3 regions of the Arthrobacter sp. SLBN-53 genome follow, and region 1 is predicted to be linked to each of the others. Evidence: predicted binding sites of a transcription regulator. Region 1 holds the regulator's gene; each other region holds the start of a gene.
The links. Region 1 encodes LexA, which represses DNA repair genes until DNA is damaged. Its sites were predicted from a motif close to TCGAACANNTGTTCGA; they were not measured.
Positions count from the first base shown of each region.

Region 2: a site for LexA is predicted at 3,409-3,424, ahead of FBY28_RS11560 (HNH endonuclease signature motif containing protein). Genes of this name have one in related genera too.
Region 3: a site for LexA is predicted at 2,271-2,286, ahead of FBY28_RS15415 (HNH endonuclease signature motif containing protein). Genes of this name have one in related genera too.

Region 1 covers NZ_VFNN01000001.1:4,901,319-4,906,600, forward strand. Annotated here, with positions in the region: gene FBY28_RS23540 (LGFP repeat-containing protein) at 1-992, shown strand, start outside; gene lexA (transcriptional repressor LexA) at 1,023-1,697, opposite strand; gene FBY28_RS23550 (organic hydroperoxide resistance protein) at 1,805-2,227, opposite strand; gene FBY28_RS23555 (MarR family winged helix-turn-helix transcriptional regulator) at 2,256-2,687, opposite strand; gene FBY28_RS23560 (LysM peptidoglycan-binding domain-containing protein) at 2,883-3,395, shown strand; gene nrdR (transcriptional regulator NrdR) at 3,496-3,960, shown strand; gene FBY28_RS23570 (PhzF family protein) at 3,967-4,656, opposite strand; gene FBY28_RS23575 (alpha/beta fold hydrolase) at 4,683-5,282, opposite strand, start outside.
Region 2 covers NZ_VFNN01000001.1:2,416,757-2,422,038, forward strand. Annotated here, with positions in the region: gene FBY28_RS11550 (acyl-CoA dehydrogenase family protein) at 1-734, opposite strand, end outside; gene FBY28_RS11555 (threonine aldolase family protein) at 799-1,857, shown strand; gene FBY28_RS11560 (HNH endonuclease signature motif containing protein) at 1,934-3,253, opposite strand; gene FBY28_RS11565 (ATP-dependent DNA ligase) at 3,487-4,551, shown strand; gene FBY28_RS11570 (MBL fold metallo-hydrolase) at 4,618-5,259, shown strand; gene gluQRS (tRNA glutamyl-Q(34) synthetase GluQRS) at 5,247-5,282, shown strand, end outside.
Region 3 covers NZ_VFNN01000001.1:3,223,340-3,228,621, forward strand. Annotated here, with positions in the region: gene glgX (glycogen debranching protein GlgX) at 1-198, opposite strand, end outside; gene FBY28_RS15400 (formylglycine-generating enzyme family protein) at 505-1,383, shown strand; gene lysE (L-lysine exporter) at 1,409-2,008, opposite strand; gene FBY28_RS15415 (HNH endonuclease signature motif containing protein) at 2,447-3,769, shown strand; gene FBY28_RS15420 (LysR family transcriptional regulator) at 3,848-4,777, opposite strand; gene FBY28_RS15425 (CBU_0592 family membrane protein) at 4,878-5,234, shown strand.

The DNA.
Region 1 (5,282 bases):
CGGGCCTGCAGGTTCCCGGGGCTGATTCCCCGCAAGCGCCGGCCGATGGCCCGCAGGCGAACGGCGGCGGCGACAGCGGCGACAAGTGGTACACCTGGCGCTGGTGGTGGCTGCTGGGCCTCATCCCGGTGGTGGGTCTGATCGCCGTGATCGCCGTGGCGGTCTTGCGCAACCGGCGGTCCGGTGACGAGGACCGGTTCGACGACGACCTCGACGACGATCCGTATGACCGTGATGACCGTGGCTACTACGGCTATGGCCAGAACGATCACCAAGACGATTACCAAGACGATCACCAAAACGATGACCGGGCCGAGGATCGCGACAGCGGCTATGGTCCGCCGCCGCAGGATCCGTGGGCATCACTGTCGCCGGTCGGGTCAGCGGGCTCCTTCACGGTCGATCCGATCGACACCGGTGCCGGCCACGACCCCCGGGCCGGCGATGATGCGGATGCCGATGGCCTCGGCGTCGACCCGTTCGCCGATCGTGGTGCCGACACCGACCGGCCGGAAGAACTGCTGCGGTTCGACGACGACGAAGATGACGTCGACACCGCCCCGACCCGGATCGAGACGCCCACACCGCAGCCGGTTGAGTCCGTCTTCGCCGAGTCTGATTTCGCCGACTCGGATTATGCGGCGTCTGATTTCGCCGACTCGGATTATGCGGACTCGGACTTCGGTGCCCGTGTTGTCGGTGCACCGGTGCTCGAACCCGAGCCGGACCTGACCGCCCCGGAACCCGAGGTGACGGGCGGACGTCACGCTGCCGCCGGCGGGGACGATGATGACGATGACGCCGGTTGGACCTCGATGCGACTGGCGACCACCGATCGCTACCGCGCCCCGGAGGGTTACCCCATCAAGGCCGATACCAAGACCGGTCTCTACTGGGCGCCCGGTAGCCGCGGTTACCGCGATACCGAGGCCGAGATCTGGTTCTCCAGTGAGGAATTCGCGCGCGCGAACGGATTCATCCGCGCCGATTGATCAGACGCCGACCGGTCAGACGCCGACCGATCACACCTTGCGGATCACGGTGACGACCTTGCCGAGCACCACGGCGTCGTTACCGTCGATGGGTTCGAACGCCGGGTTGTGCGGCATCAGCCACACCTGACCCTTGGTCCGCTTGAAGGTCTTGACCGTGGCTTCGCCGTCGATCATGGCCGCGACGATATCGCCGTTGTCGGCGACGTTCTGCTGGCGCACGACCACCCAGTCGCCGTCGCAGATGGCCGCGTCGACCATGGATTCGCCGACCACCTTCAGCAGGAACAGCGATCCCTCGCCGACCAGCTCCTTGGGCAGCGGGAACACATCCTCCACGGCCTCCTCGGCCAGGATCGGCCCACCCGCCGCGATTCTGCCGAGCACCGGGACGAAGGTCGGTTCCGGTAGCGCATCGGAGCCCGCGACGTCGGTGGCCACGATCGGGGTGATCACCTCGTCGGCACCGCGCACGTCGACCGCGCGGGGGCGGTTGGGATCGCGCCGCAGATAGCCCTTGCGCTCCAGGGTGCGCAGCTGGTGGGCGACCGAGGACGTGGAGGTCAACCCCACCGCGTCCCCGATCTCCCGGATGCTCGGTGGGTAACCGCGGGTGGTCACCGACGAGCGGATGACCTCCAGGATGGTGCGCTGACGCTCGGTCAGGCTGGAGCGTGCCTCAGGGGTGTCGCTGCTGTCGCTCATGTCGCCGAATGTAGTCGCAGCCGCCCCGATAATCAAACATGTGTTCGAGGCGTGTCGCGGCCCGACAGGGCGTGTCTGCGGCGTCATTGCGGCGCGATCAGCCGAGCTCACTCATCGGTCACGGTCAGGGTCACCTCGATGTTGCCACGGGTGGCGTTGGAGTAGGGGCACACCCGGTGTGCGGCCTCGGCGAGCTCGGTGGCGGTGTCATGGTTCACATTGGGCAGCACGATCTCCAGCTCGACGGCAAGACCGAACGCGCCGTCCTCGGCGGCCCCCAGTGTCACCCGGGCGCCGACGGCGGAGTCGGTGACATCGGCCTTGTGTTCGCGGGCGACCAGTCGGAGTGCGGAGTGGAAGCACGCCGCGTAACCGACGGCGAACAGTTGCTCGGGATTGGTGCCGGTGCCGGAACCGCCCATCTCCTTGGGCATACTCAGTGCGACATCGACTTTCCCGTCGGAGGTGCGGCCGTGTCCGTCACGTCCCTCGCCGGTGGCCAGGGCCTCGGCGGTGTAAAGCTTCTTCATCGGTGGGTGTTCCTTTCGTCGTTTTCGGTCAGTGCGGTGAGCTGAGCTGGTCGACAAGTCCGCGGAGGGCGTCGCGTAGCGCGCCGACCTCCTCGGGTCGGGCATCGGTGGCGGCCAGCAGGCGCTGTGGAATGCAGGCGGCACGTTCTTCGAGGGCGCGCCCGGCGGGGGTGAGTGCGACCTCGACGCGACGTTCGTCGGCGGTCGCGCGGTGACGCACCACCAGGCCGGTGCTCTCCAGGCGTTTGATCAACGGTGAGAGGGTGCCGGAGTCCAGGTGCAGCCGCCGGCCCAGGTTTCCGACGGTGCTGGGGTCGTCCTCCCAGAGGGCCAGTAGGACGAGGTACTGGGGGTAGGTGATGCCCAGTTCCGCCAGGAGCGGCCGATAGGCCGCGGTCATCAGGCGCGAAGCCGAGTACAGCGCGAAGCACAGCTGTTCGTCGAGGCGTCCGGCGGTCATGACCACAACTGTAGCGGTCAATTCAATTGTGGGCAATTGAATTGAGCTGAGTTCCGTCCGCGGATTCGCGACCGTCCGCTTGTCGGTGGGTGTCGATATCGTTCGCTAACAGTTCGATCACGTGTTCTATCGTTCGAACAGATGATCGACTACAGTTCGAACAAAGAAGCGAACACACCTCAAGGAGGCAGGCACATGACGATTCTGGAAGCACGTAGCGATGTGCGTGAGCGCCGGACGTCCGGCGCCACCCGGCGGCAGGAAGTTCTGCGGCGCACCCCGTCGGAGGCCGAGGTGTGGCCCTTGCCTCGCGATGTCGTGGTGCGGCGGCGTCGGCGGCCGCAGGATCGTCGTCCCGGCGGTGCGCCGATCGGTCATCGCGGCACGGGGGTGCTGATGTCGCGTGCCTCGCACCGCAGGCCGATCACCCCGGCCGCGACCGTGCTGCTGGCGCTGCTGGCCGGCGCATTCACGCTATGGCTGGGATTCGTGGCCAACCTCGGCGTTTCCGCGACGGAGCAACCCGTCGAGGTGCCCACCAGGTTGTCGGTCGTGGAGGTGCAGACCGGTGAGACCTTGCAGAGCATCGCGGCGCGGGTCGCCCCCGACGTGCCTGCCGACTCCGTCGTCGAGCGCATCCGCGAACTGAACAAGCTGGAATCCGGCACCCTGCGGACCGGGCAGACCCTCATCGCACCGATCGGCTGAGATCGTGCGCACCGGCACGGGGTCGCACCGTATCCGCACCATGCAGGTACGCTCGGAAGCGTCAAATCTGGTGCAGCTGTGGTGCGGCGAAGGAGCGGGAATGCACTGTCCGTTCTGTCGTCACCCCGATTCGCGTGTCGTCGATTCCCGTGAGACCGACGAGGGCCAGGCGATCCGGCGGCGGCGGTCCTGCCCTGAGTGCGGCAGGCGCTTCACCACCGTCGAGACCGCGGTGCTGGCAGTCGTCAAGCGCAGCGGCGTCACTGAGCCGTTCAGCAGGGAAAAGGTCATCAAGGGCGTGCGACGGGCATGCCAGGGCCGCCAGGTCGACGACGATGCGCTCAATCTGCTTGCCCAACAGGTCGAAGACGCCGTGCGGGCCGCAGGCTCGCCGGAGATCCCCAGTAACGAGGTCGGGTTGGCCATCCTGGGGCCGCTGCGTGACCTCGACGAAGTTGCCTATCTGCGCTTCGCCTCGGTATACCGATCGTTCTCCTCTGCCGACGATTTCGAGCGTGAGATCGAGGCCCTGCGCGCTCACCGGCGCGTCAACACCGCCGGCTGACGTCGTTCATCCGAGCCGACGCCTTCCGTCGTCGACCACCCGGCCGGCCACTTTCACCCATCCGGTGGGATCCCACCAGGTCCGGATCTGTGATCCTTCGCCCTGGGTGATCAGCAGATCGCGATTGAGATGGTCGGTCATCCGGATCGCCGCTGCGCCCGTCGCCTCATCCTCGGGGATTCCCAGATGCGGCGCGAACATCCGGGAGCGCAGCGCCCCGGCCGCACGATCGGTCCACGCCCAGAGGTAGTGCTCGACATCGTCGACGTAGTCGGTGGGATCGGCGGTCAGCACCTGTTCGGCCGACTCGAATTCGTAGATCGCCAGCTCCGGTGCCCACTCCGAGCGGGCGCTGATGGCGGTGAATTCATCGTCGATGTAGTCCACCTGCACCAGTCCGGCGGGAACCTGCAGCGTCCGCACCGGCATACCGCGATCCTTCAGCCACCAGGACGTCCCGACGGTCGGGTGCCCGGCGAACGGTATCTCGGCGGCCGGGGTGAAAATGCGGACATGAGCGCTGGCCGCGCCCGGCTCGGGGATGTCGACGAATACTGTTTCGCTGTAACCCAACTCGGTCGCGATCCGTTGGCGGTCGGCCGGATCGACGGTGGCGGCATCGATCACACCGAGCGGATTGCCGAACCTGCCGTCAGCGTTGGTGAATACTCGCAACACATCGACGTCGACGGCCATGACCCGATTCTAGGCGCGAACCCGCCTCAGGTGGCGCTGCGTTCGTCGGCGCCCATCGCGTCGAGCACGGCGACCCGAGTATCCAATGGGCCGGTGATCGTTCGTTCGCGAATGCCGGTGCGCAACAACGCGCGCAGCATTTCGTGGTCGTGCACCGAGGGTGCGGTGGTGTTGATGAATCGCTCGACGAGCTCGACGAAGCGCTCCGGATCGTCGTGGAAGGGGAAATGTCCGGATTTGTCGAAGATGTGCAGTTCCGAGCCGGGCATGGCGGCATGTGCCAGGTGGGCATGGCTGACCGGGATGACCGAATCTTGCTTGCCCCAGATCAGTTGCACTGGAACCGATTCGGTCAGATAACAGCGGTCGAGCATGGTGACCACCTGACCGCGCCAGTCCACGACCGCGCGCAGTGTCCTGGCGAACGCCGAGGATGCGGTGGGCTCGGGCAGGTCGGCCAGCACCCGCAGCATGTCGGGAAGATCGCGGCCCACCCCGGTCGAGCCGAACACCGTTCCGCCGACGCGGCCGATGGCTTGCAGGGCGGGCAGCACCAGGGGCACGCGCAGCAGGGCCAACGACTCGCTGACTCCCGGCAGCGCCGCGATGCGTAGTGCGATGTTGAC
Region 2 (5,282 bases), 2.5 Mb from region 1:
ACCTGAAGTCGGCCCACCTCAAGGCCTTTCATCATCTGTGCGAAGCCCTCACCTTCATCCGAGCCCAACAGCGCGGTGCAGGGAACGCGCGCATCGGCGAAATTCAGCTCGCACGCCTCGACACCCTTGTAGCCGAGCTTGGGTAGGTCTTTGGAGATCGTGAATCCCGGCACCTTCTCCACCAGCAGGATGGACACGCCCCTGTGCGCCGGGTCGGCATCCGGATCCGTCTTGCACAGCAGCGCGATCAGATCCGAGCGCCGCGCATTCGAGATCCAGGTCTTGGATCCGTTGATCAGATAGTCCTCGCCGTCGCGTCGGGCCACCGTGCGCATGGCTTGCAGGTCCGAGCCGCCACCGGGCTCGGTGAGCGCCATCGTGGCCCGCAACTCACCGGTGGCCATTCGGGGCAGATACAGCTGCTTCTGATCCTCGGTGCCGAACAGGAGAATCAGTTTGGACACCACGGTGTGGCCGCCCATCGCACCGGCCAGGCTCATCCAGCCCCGCGCCAGTTCCTCGGCGACCCGCACATAGCAGGGCATGGACACCGCGCCGAACCCGTAGGGCTCCGGGATGGCAAGCCCGAAGATCCCGATCTCCTTCATCGTCTCGATGAGGTCCTCGGGGTAGGCGTTGGCGTGCTCTAGTTCACGAACCACCGGCCTGACCTGCTTGTCGACGAACTCTCGGACGGTTTCGACGATCGCCTCTTCTTCGGCCGCGAGCACCATGGAAGCAATGTATCGGCTACGCGGCGGGCCGGCCGCGACCGCTGGGAGGATGGACCCCGTGCCCATCACCACACTTCACGATCCCGGTCGGCGCGGTTTCGCCAGCGACAACTATGCGGGCGTGCATCCTGAGGTCGTCGCCGCGATCACCGCGGCCAACGGCGGACACGAGATCGCCTACGGCCAGGACGCCTACACCGCCCGGCTCCAGGAGGTCATCCGCGCCCACTTCGGTGCAGCAGCCGAGACCTTCCCTGTGTTCAACGGAACCGGCGCCAATGTGGTGGCGCTGACCGGCCTGCTGCCGCGCTGGGGTGCCGTGATCACCGCACATACCGCCCATATCAACACCGACGAGGGCGGCGCCCCGGAACGGGTGATGGGCCACAAGCTTCTGACGGTGCCCACCACGGACGGTAAGTTGACCCCCGACCTGATCGCCCGGGAGGCCTACGGCTGGGGCGACGAGCACCGGGCCCAGCCCCTGGCCGTCAGCATCACCCAGTCCACCGAGATGGGCACGCTGTACATCCCGGACGAGGTGCGCGCCATCGCCGATTTCGCCCACTCCCACGGGATGTCGGTGCATGCGGACGGGGCGCGGCTGTGGAATGCCGCCGCCGCCCTCGACGTCCCGTTCCGGGAGTTCACCACCGATGCCGGCGTCGACGTGGTCAGTCTGGGCGGCACCAAGAACGGGCTGTTGGCCGCCGAGGCAGTGGTGGTGCTGGACCCCGACCGCGTCTCGGGGTTGGTGTACCTGCGCAAGCTGACGATGCAGCTGTCGAGCAAGATGCGATTCGCCTCGGCACAGCTACTGAGCCTGTTCGACGACGATTTGGGCCTGCGCAGCGCCCGGCATGCCAATGCGATGGCAGCCCGACTGCGGACCGCCCTGGAGGCCGACCCGCCTCCCGGACTCACCTTCACCCAGACCACCGAGGCCAACGCAATCTTCGCCTCGATCCCGAACGACGCCGCCGACCGCATTCGCGACCGGGTGCGTTTCTACGACTGGGACCGGGCCCGCGGCGAGGTGCGCTGGATGACCGCTTGGGACACCACCACCGAAGATGTCGACAACTTTGTCGACATCATCCGTGCGGAGTTGCAGCGGGGCTAGCCAGGGTCCACCGGCCAGGACGCGGCTTTCTCTGTTCAGTTGTCAAGGTGCGCTGGTTCTTTGGGGTGCCTTGGGGTTATGCGGCGGTGGGTAGGTCGGTCATGGTGCGGCGGGCGTGAGAGCGCAGTGGCTCCGGCGCGGGTTCTTCTGGTGTGTGGGGTGGGATGAACCAGGGGTGCCGATCGCGGCCGAGGTAGACCTGCCAGCCACCGTGATGGATCAAGCTGTGGTGCAACCGGCACAGCAGCACCCCGTTGTCCACACTCGTTGCACCCCCGGCACTCCAGGGTTGGATGTGGTGGGCATCGCACCACGACACCGGCCGCCCACACCCGGGATGGGCACACCCACCATCGCGGACGGCCAGCGCTTTACGGATCGCCGGGGTGAACAGCTTTTCCGCGCGCCCGACATCCAACGGCACCTCCGAGTGGTCTACGATCACCGACGTCAACGTCGCATCACAGGCAATCAGCTCCGCGGTCACCCTGCTGACCGGTCCACCGAACCCCAACCGATCCACCACCTCCCCACTCACGCCCGGGGCCACCGGTCGGATCAGGGTGACGTGCGGGAGTACGCCACCGGACATCGGACGCCTCGACTGCGACAAATAGGTGCGCAGCACCTGCCCGATCGCGTCTGCTCGGCGGGTGTTGATCGGCCGGGGGTCTGGGGAGCCGTCGGGTAGCGGGACCGGTCGGCACAACGGATCCAACGCCGCACACAGCACTTCCCCAGTCGTCACGTCCAGATCCAGGGTGGCCTCGAACCGGCCCTCGGCGTTCTGCACCAACGTCATCTCATTGAGCGTGGTGTCTTCGGCGACCGGCACCGCCCGCTGCTCGACCGGCAGCGCGGCGACTCGGTCGATGCCGATCGTCCGGGCTTTGGCCGCCACCTCCGCCGGGGAGGTCTGCACCATCAACGAACGCACCACCGCCGCCCGATCGTCGTCCGACAACGGCGTCCGCGCGTCGATATGGGTGACACCTTTGCCGACCGCGTCGGCGAACTCGATACCGATCCCACCCAACCGCTGCGCCGAAACCAATGCAGGCAGCACAGGTGCCATCCGCCCCACCCGTACCGCCCGGGCCGCCGCACCCGGGGACATCCCCAACAACTTGAGCAGATCAGCCCCGGTGCGCAGGTGCCGCCGCCCCGGCACACCGGCCCGCTCGGCCGCCACCACCGCCGAGGCGATCACAAAGTCCAACAGATTCCGCGCCGACACCGCGGCAGCCAACACACCCCACAACGCCTCGTCATCGACCACCGGCCGCGGACAATCCACCAACCGACCCAAAACCGGCCCCACATCACCCTCCGATGACACCGGAACAAGATCATCGATCAACGCGTCGACAAACGCATCAAGACAGCTGGCGTCCATAACGGATACCGACTTCCCCCCACAGCACCCACCAAGGGGCACCACCCCACAAGCACAGCCCGCACGATCCCCCGGACAGGGACCGTCGAACCCCGCGGCGACCGGAGTCGCGGTCTGCGGCTCACCAGATCCGAGGATCGAGAGCCGCGACGCATTCGAACTTATGTTCGACATTACGCCGAATGTGGCTGTCAGGCAAGTGGTATCCACCACGAGGTCTATCGTCGACGACGATGAGACTTCCCGTCATGCCACCGGTGTCGCCGATGCTGGCCAAACCCGTGCGGGAGATACCGCCCGGTGCATCATATGAACCGAAATGGGACGGCTTCCGGTCCATCCTGTTCCGCGACGGCGACGAGGTGGAGCTGGGTAGCCGCAACGAGCGGCCGCTGACGCGCTACTTCCCCGAACTCGTCGCCGCGGCCCGCGCAGAGTTGCCGCCGCGGTGCGTGGTCGACGGTGAGATCGTCATCGCCGGCGACGCGGGGCTCGATTTCGAGGCGCTACAGTTGCGGCTGCATCCCGCGGCGTCGCGGGTGACCAAGCTGGCTACCGAGACCCCGGCAGCGTTCATCGCCTTCGACCTGCTCGCGCTCGGTGACGATGACCTGACCGGGCAGGCCTTCAGCAGGCGACGATCGGCACTGACCGCGGCGCTGACCGATCGCGGACCCACCTTCCATCTCACCCCGGCGACCACCGATGAAGGCACCGCGGCTCGCTGGTTCACCGACTTCGAGGGCGCCGGGTTGGACGGGTTGATCGCCAAGCCGCTCGACGGCGTCTACCAACCCGACAAGCGAGTCATGTTCAAGGTCAAGCACGCTCGCACGGCGGACTGCGTGGTGGCCGGATATCGATTGCACAAGTCGGGCGATGACGCCATCGGTTCGCTGATGCTCGGCCTCTACGACGAAGATGGTTCGCTGGCCTCGGTCGGAGTCATCGGGGCGTTCACCATGGCGCGCCGCCGCGAGTTGTTCCAGGAGTTGCAGCCACTGGTGACCACTTTCGAAGAGCACCCGTGGAATTGGGCGGCGCATGTCCCGGTCGAGCCGACAGTCCGCCGTACCGCGAATTCGCGCTGGAACCCGGACAAGAGCCTGTCATTCACCCCGTTGCGACCCGAGCGGGTGGTCGAGGCAAAGTACGACCACATGGAGGGGAAGCGCTTTCGCCACACTGCCCAGTTCGTTAGGTGGCGCCCGGACCGTGATCCGCGGTCGTGCACCTTCGAGCAACTCGAGGTTCCGACACGCTTCCGCCTCGCGGACATCGTGCCAGGATTGGGTTGACCTCAACCATCGTTCAGGTTGCAGGCTGGTGCCCATCCACACGATGAATCACCAGGAGAATCCATCATGCGCCAGATCCGCAGCGACCTATGGGAAACCCGGGTCGACAACCCGTTCCCCGGACTGACCACGCACGCCTATCTGTGGACCGGAGCCGCAACCGGCAACGTGCTGTTCTACAGCACCGCGACCGAAGCGGACTTCGATGAGATCTCCGCACTCGGCGGCATTGCCCACCAGTACCTGTCCCACCGGGACGAGGCGGGCCCACAGCTGGCCCGGATCAAGTCCCGCTTCGGCGCCGTCCTGCATGCCCCGACCGTGGAGCACGCCGATATCGGCAGGCACGCCACCATCGACATCGCGCTGTCCGACCGCCATGTCGACGACAACGGGATCGAGGTGATCCCGACCCCCGGCCACACCCCGGGCAGCACCTGTTATCTGGTGCCCGGCGCCAACGGGCAGAGCTATCTGTTCACCGGCGACACCATCTTCCTCGGGGCCGACGGTTCTTGGACCGCAGGCTACTTCCCCGGCTTCAGCGACGCGAAGACACTGCGGGACAGCCTGCGATTGCTTTCCAACGAGCAGCCCGATCTGGTGATCTCGAGTGCTTTTGCCGCCGACTCGGCGGTGCAGGTGCCGGGCAGGCGGTGGGCGGCGTGTGTGGAACAGGCCCGGACAGGCGTTACATTGCTGGCGTGACCCGCCCACCCGGCGCGGGCCGG
Region 3 (5,282 bases), 1.7 Mb from region 1:
CCCGTCGACCTCGGGCAGCCGGTAGCGGGTCTCGTTCCCGTCGGCGTCGAACAGGCAGAGCTCGACCTTCTCGGCCACCTCGCTGAACAGGGCGAAGTTGGTCCCGGAGCCGTCGTATGACGCCCCGAGCGGATAGGCCTTCCCGGGCCACACCTCCTGTGTCGGCGTGGACGGTGTCGGATCGAGCGTTTCCGGCATGTGGTTCCTTCTCTGTCGAACTCTGTCGGACACATCTCGCTGCTCGGCTTCGCTGACGAGCGTGCGCATGGCTCCGGAGCAGGGAGTACCCGTTGACGGCCGTGTCTATTCTGCGAGTTCCGTCACGACCGGTGCCGAGCCATTCGCGCGTGGCCGCGTCGTGACACAACCCTGCACCATCTCCACCGGTCTCGCCACCCGCCGTCATACCGGGCGGGGCTCCTGACGGCGCCACGTGGTACCGAAGGTGCTGTGCAGAAACAGGATTGATGGCGCCCGCGGCACGTCGCTGATTACCCTGACACAATGCTGACCGAATTGGTCTCCCTTCCGGGTGGCACCTACCGAATGGGGTCGACGGCTTTCTACCCCGAGGAGGCCCCGGTCCACACCGTGACCGTCGAGCCGTTCCAGATCGAACGCCATCCGGTGACCAATGCGCAGTTCGCCGAATTCGTCTCCGACACCGGGTATCTCACGGTTGCCGAACGGCCATTGGATCCGGCCGACTTCCCGGGCGTCCCGGCGGCCGACCTGGTGCCCGGTGCCCTCGTCTTCCGGTCGACGCCCGGACCGGTGAACCTCGCGGATTGGCGGCAGTGGTGGGTCTGGGAACCCGGGGCGTGCTGGCGGCGGCCGTTCGGCGGTGACTCGTCCCACGATGACCGCCCGGACCACCCCGTGGTGCAGGTTGCCTACCCCGATGCTTTCGCCTACGCCACCTGGGCGGGCCGACGGCTACCCAGCGAAGCTCAGTGGGAGTATGCGGCGCGGGCCGGGTCCACCACCGCCTATGCCTGGGGTGAGCAGGTACGCCCGGAGGGTCGGCTGATGGCCAACACCTGGCAGGGGCAATTCCCGTATCGCAACGACGGTGCGCTGGGCTGGTCGGGAACCTCTCCGGTGGGCACATTCCCGCCCAATGATTTCGGCCTCGTCGACATGATCGGCAACGTTTGGGAGTGGACCACGACGCGTTTCGGCCGCCATCACCGCATCGACGGTGGCATCGACAACGGTTGCTGCCCGCCGCCACCGTCCGGTGACCCGGCTGTCAGTCATGCGCTCAAGGGTGGTTCGCACCTGTGCGCGCCGGAGTATTGCCACCGTTACCGCCCGGCCGCGCGTTCCGCTCAGTCCCAGGACAGTGCGACCACCCATATCGGTTTCCGCTGTATCGCCTGACAGGTCATCGGCGACGAATAGTTGTTCAGGACAGCGCCATCCATGTCCCGAGGCCGATCATGACCACCGCGATCACGATATCGAGTGCGCGCCAGGTCACCGGATTGGCGAAGAGTCCGGCCAGCTTACGGGCGCCAAGTCCCAGACTCGTGAACCACAGCGCGCTCGCGGCGACGGCACCCGCGCCGAAAAGCCAGCGCTGCTCGTGGTGCTCATTGGCCAGCGATCCGAGCAGCACGACGGTGTCGAGATAGACATGCGGGTTGAGCCACGTCAGTGCCGCCGCGGTGAGCAGCACCTCGACGAGCCGCGTCGGGGTCTGTTCGGTCGGCGCCAGCCCGGCAGGCCGCAGCGCCCGACGCGCGGCCAGCAGGCCGTAGCCGATGAGGAAGGCGGCACCGCTGAGTTTGACGACGGTGACGGCGGTGGGGTGTGCGGTGATGACCGCGCCGATGCCGGCGATCCCCGCGGCGATCAGGATCAGGTCCGAGACGGTGCACAGCGCGATGACCGGCACGACGTGCTCGCCGCGGATGCCCTGACGCAGTACGAACGCATTCTGCGCGCCGATGGCAGCGATGAGCGCCATGGTGGTCAGGAAGCCGATGAACAGCGGTGATGCCATGGTCTCGACGCTAAGCCTCGGCGGCTATCCAGTACAACTAATGATTCTTACTTCAGTTAAGAATTACTTATGCCGCGACGCCGTCGGCCCATCGTGCGTAGCGCGTTTACCCAACTCATAGAACGACTTTCGAGAGATGCCGCGCTCGGCGCAAAACGTCGACGCCCACCCGCGAGGCCGAAGTGTCACCACCAAGACCGCCCGAACCGTCACCGACGTCCCGAGGGATAACACTTGCGCAGAAACCATATCGGGCGTACTATCGAACATAAGTTCGAATGTAAAAGCATCCAGGGTCCGATCAGCACGGGGGACCTGCACCGCGACTGTTGTCGCCGAGGGGTTCGACGGTCCCGAGATGGACCGCCAGAGCCAATTGCCAAAGTCTTCGATGAACTTGCCTGCCCCATCAGAATCCTCGAAAGCCTGGGTATCGGCATGGACGCCACCTACCTCGATTCGTTTGTCGACGCTCTGATCGACGATCTTGTTCCGGTGCCACCGGAGGGTGATGTCGGGCCGGGCTTGGGTCGGTTGGTGGATTGTCCGCGCCCGGTGGTCGATGACGAGGCGTTGTGGGGTGTGTTGGCTGCGGCGGTGTCGGCCCGGAATCTGTTGGACTTTGTGATCGCCGCGGCGGTGGCGGCGGCCGAGCGGGCCGGTGTGCCGGAGAGGCGGCACCTACGCACCGGGGCTGATCTGCTCAAGTTGTTGGGCATGGCCCCGGGTGCGGCGGCCCGGGCGGTACGGGTGGGGCGCGCCGCATCGTCGTTGCCAGCGTTGACGATCGCGCAGCGGTTGGGTGGGATCGGTATCGAGTTCGCCGACGCCGTGGGCAAAGGTGTCGCGCACGTGGAGTCGCGAGCACCGTTGTCCGACGAGGATCGGGCGACGGTGGTGCGTGCGTTGATGGTGCAGACCTCCCCGGCGGAGGTGGCCGCCAAGGCCCGGGCGATCGCCATCGACCGTGTCGCGAGTCTTGCACCGGTCGAGCAGCGGGGGGTGCCGGTCGCCGAGGACACCGCGCTCAATGAGATGACGTTGGTGCAGAACGCTGAGGGCCGGTACGAGGCCACCCTGGATCTGGACGTGACGACCGGGGAAGAGCTGTGTGCGGCGTTGGATCCGTTGTGCCGACCGGTCCCGCTACCCGACGGATCCCCAGACCCCCGGTCCATTGATGCCCGGCGGGCGGAGGCGTTGGGGCAGGTGCTGCGCACCTACCTGTCGCAGGCGAGGCGTCCGATGTCCGGTGGGGTGCTCCCGCACGTCACCCTGATCCGACCGGTGGCCCCGGGGGCGAGTGGGGAGGTGGTGGATCGGTTGGGGTTCGGTGGACCGGTCTCCGCGGCGACCGCGGAGCTGATCGGCTGTGATGCGACGTTGACGTCGGTGATCGTCGACCACGCCGGGGTGCCGTTGGATGTCGGGCGCGCCCAGCGGTTGTTCACCCCCGCGATCCGTAAAGCGCTGGCCGTCCGTGACGGTGGGTGCGCCCATCCCGGGTGTGGGCGGCCGGTGTCGTGGTGCGATGCCCACCACATCCAACCCTGGAGTGCCGGGGGCACAACCAGTGTGGACAACGGGGTGCTGCTGTGCCGGCTGCACCACAGTCTCATCCATCACGGTGGCTGGCAGGTCTACCTCGGCCGCGACCGGCACCCCTGGTTCATCCCACCCCACACACCCGGTGAACGCGAGCCGGCACACCTGCGCTCCCACACCCGCCGCACCATGACCGACCTACCCACCGCCGCATAACCCCAACGCCCCAAAGCCCCGAGGCCCCAAAGCTGAAGCGCACCTTGACAACTACACAGCGAAACCCGGTCCGAGGTATCAGGATGTCTGCGCCGCCTCGTCGGCGGTGATGTTCAACACCGCCTCGTGGATGAGGGCGAGGACTGCATCGAGCACCGCGCTCGCGTGCTTGCCGCGTGCGTAGCTGCGCAGCACCACGCGGCGGGTCCCCAGGCCGGGCACGTCGACCGTCTCCACGCCGTCTTGCGGCATTCCGCGCAGCGCGAGCATCGGGATCAACGTCATGCCCTCGCCGGCGGCCACCAGCGCCAAAGCGGTCTGGGTGCCGAAGTAGCGATGCACGATGGGCTGATCCAGTCCGATGGAGCGGCTCAGCCGCGCGGCCGCCCTGGCCGTCGCCGACGATGGTTCGACGCCGACCCATGGCAGCGGAAGGCGGCCCAGCTCGGTGACATCGGTGGCCAGGGTGCCTGCCGGCACCGCCAGCTTCCACGGTTCGTCGAGCAGGGGTACCTCGACGATGCCGGCCGGCGGCCGCCGCGGGATATCCGCGGAATCCAGTTCGACTATGGCAGCGTCCAATTCGCCATCCTTGAGCGCGCGCATCAGCGGCTCCTGGTCTGCCTCGACGACCTCGAAACGGATGCCGGGCAATTGATGGCGCCACTCCGGCAGCATCGGCGCGATCACGACCGACAGGAAGCTCTGAAATCCGCCGAGGCGCATGGTGCCGTGGATCTCGGCTTCGCCACGCTCCAGTTGCAGCTGTGCCTCGGCCAGCGCGCGTTCGATCTGCTGGGCGGCCTCGGCCAGGATCTGGCCCTCGTGGGTGAGCGCCGAACCGTTGGTGGTGCGGGTGATCAGCACGCGGTCTGTCTCGCGTTCCAATCGGGTGATCTGCTGCGACACCGCCGACGGCGTCATCTGCAAGTCATCGGCCGCGGCGAGGACGCCGCCCTCGCGGGCCACCGCCAGTAGATAGCGCAGTCGGCGCGGATCGATATCCATTCACGAAAACTACACTGACAATACACATCTATTCAATTGTGTTTAATGCATCCGACGTTGATACTTCTGCTGGTTTTGGTTGGCACGAAGGCGGTTTTCGATGATTGCGGCAACCCTTGGTTGGGCCGGGGCGGCAGGTACGTTGTTCGCGTACCTGGCGGTCAGTCGTGGTTGGCTGGGCGGGAAGTCACGCCGCTACGCCGCGCTCAACATCACGGGTGGACTCATGGCGGGCGCCGCCGCGGGGATGTATGGCGCCTGGCCGAGTGCCGCGTCGAACCTCGTCTGGGCGTTGATCGGGGTCGCGTCCTTGTCGACCCATCTGCGGGAGGCGCGCCGACATCGGCTGGTGCTGGTCTCGACCATGCCGGCACCGCGCTACTCGCTTCGGCGGGTCATCGCCGCGCCGTCCGCGCCGGTCGCTCCGGTCGTTGCCGAGGTCCAACCCTGCGCCTGAGCGCACGGGATTACCGCGCGCTTTCCGATGCGCGAATCTCCCCGGGTC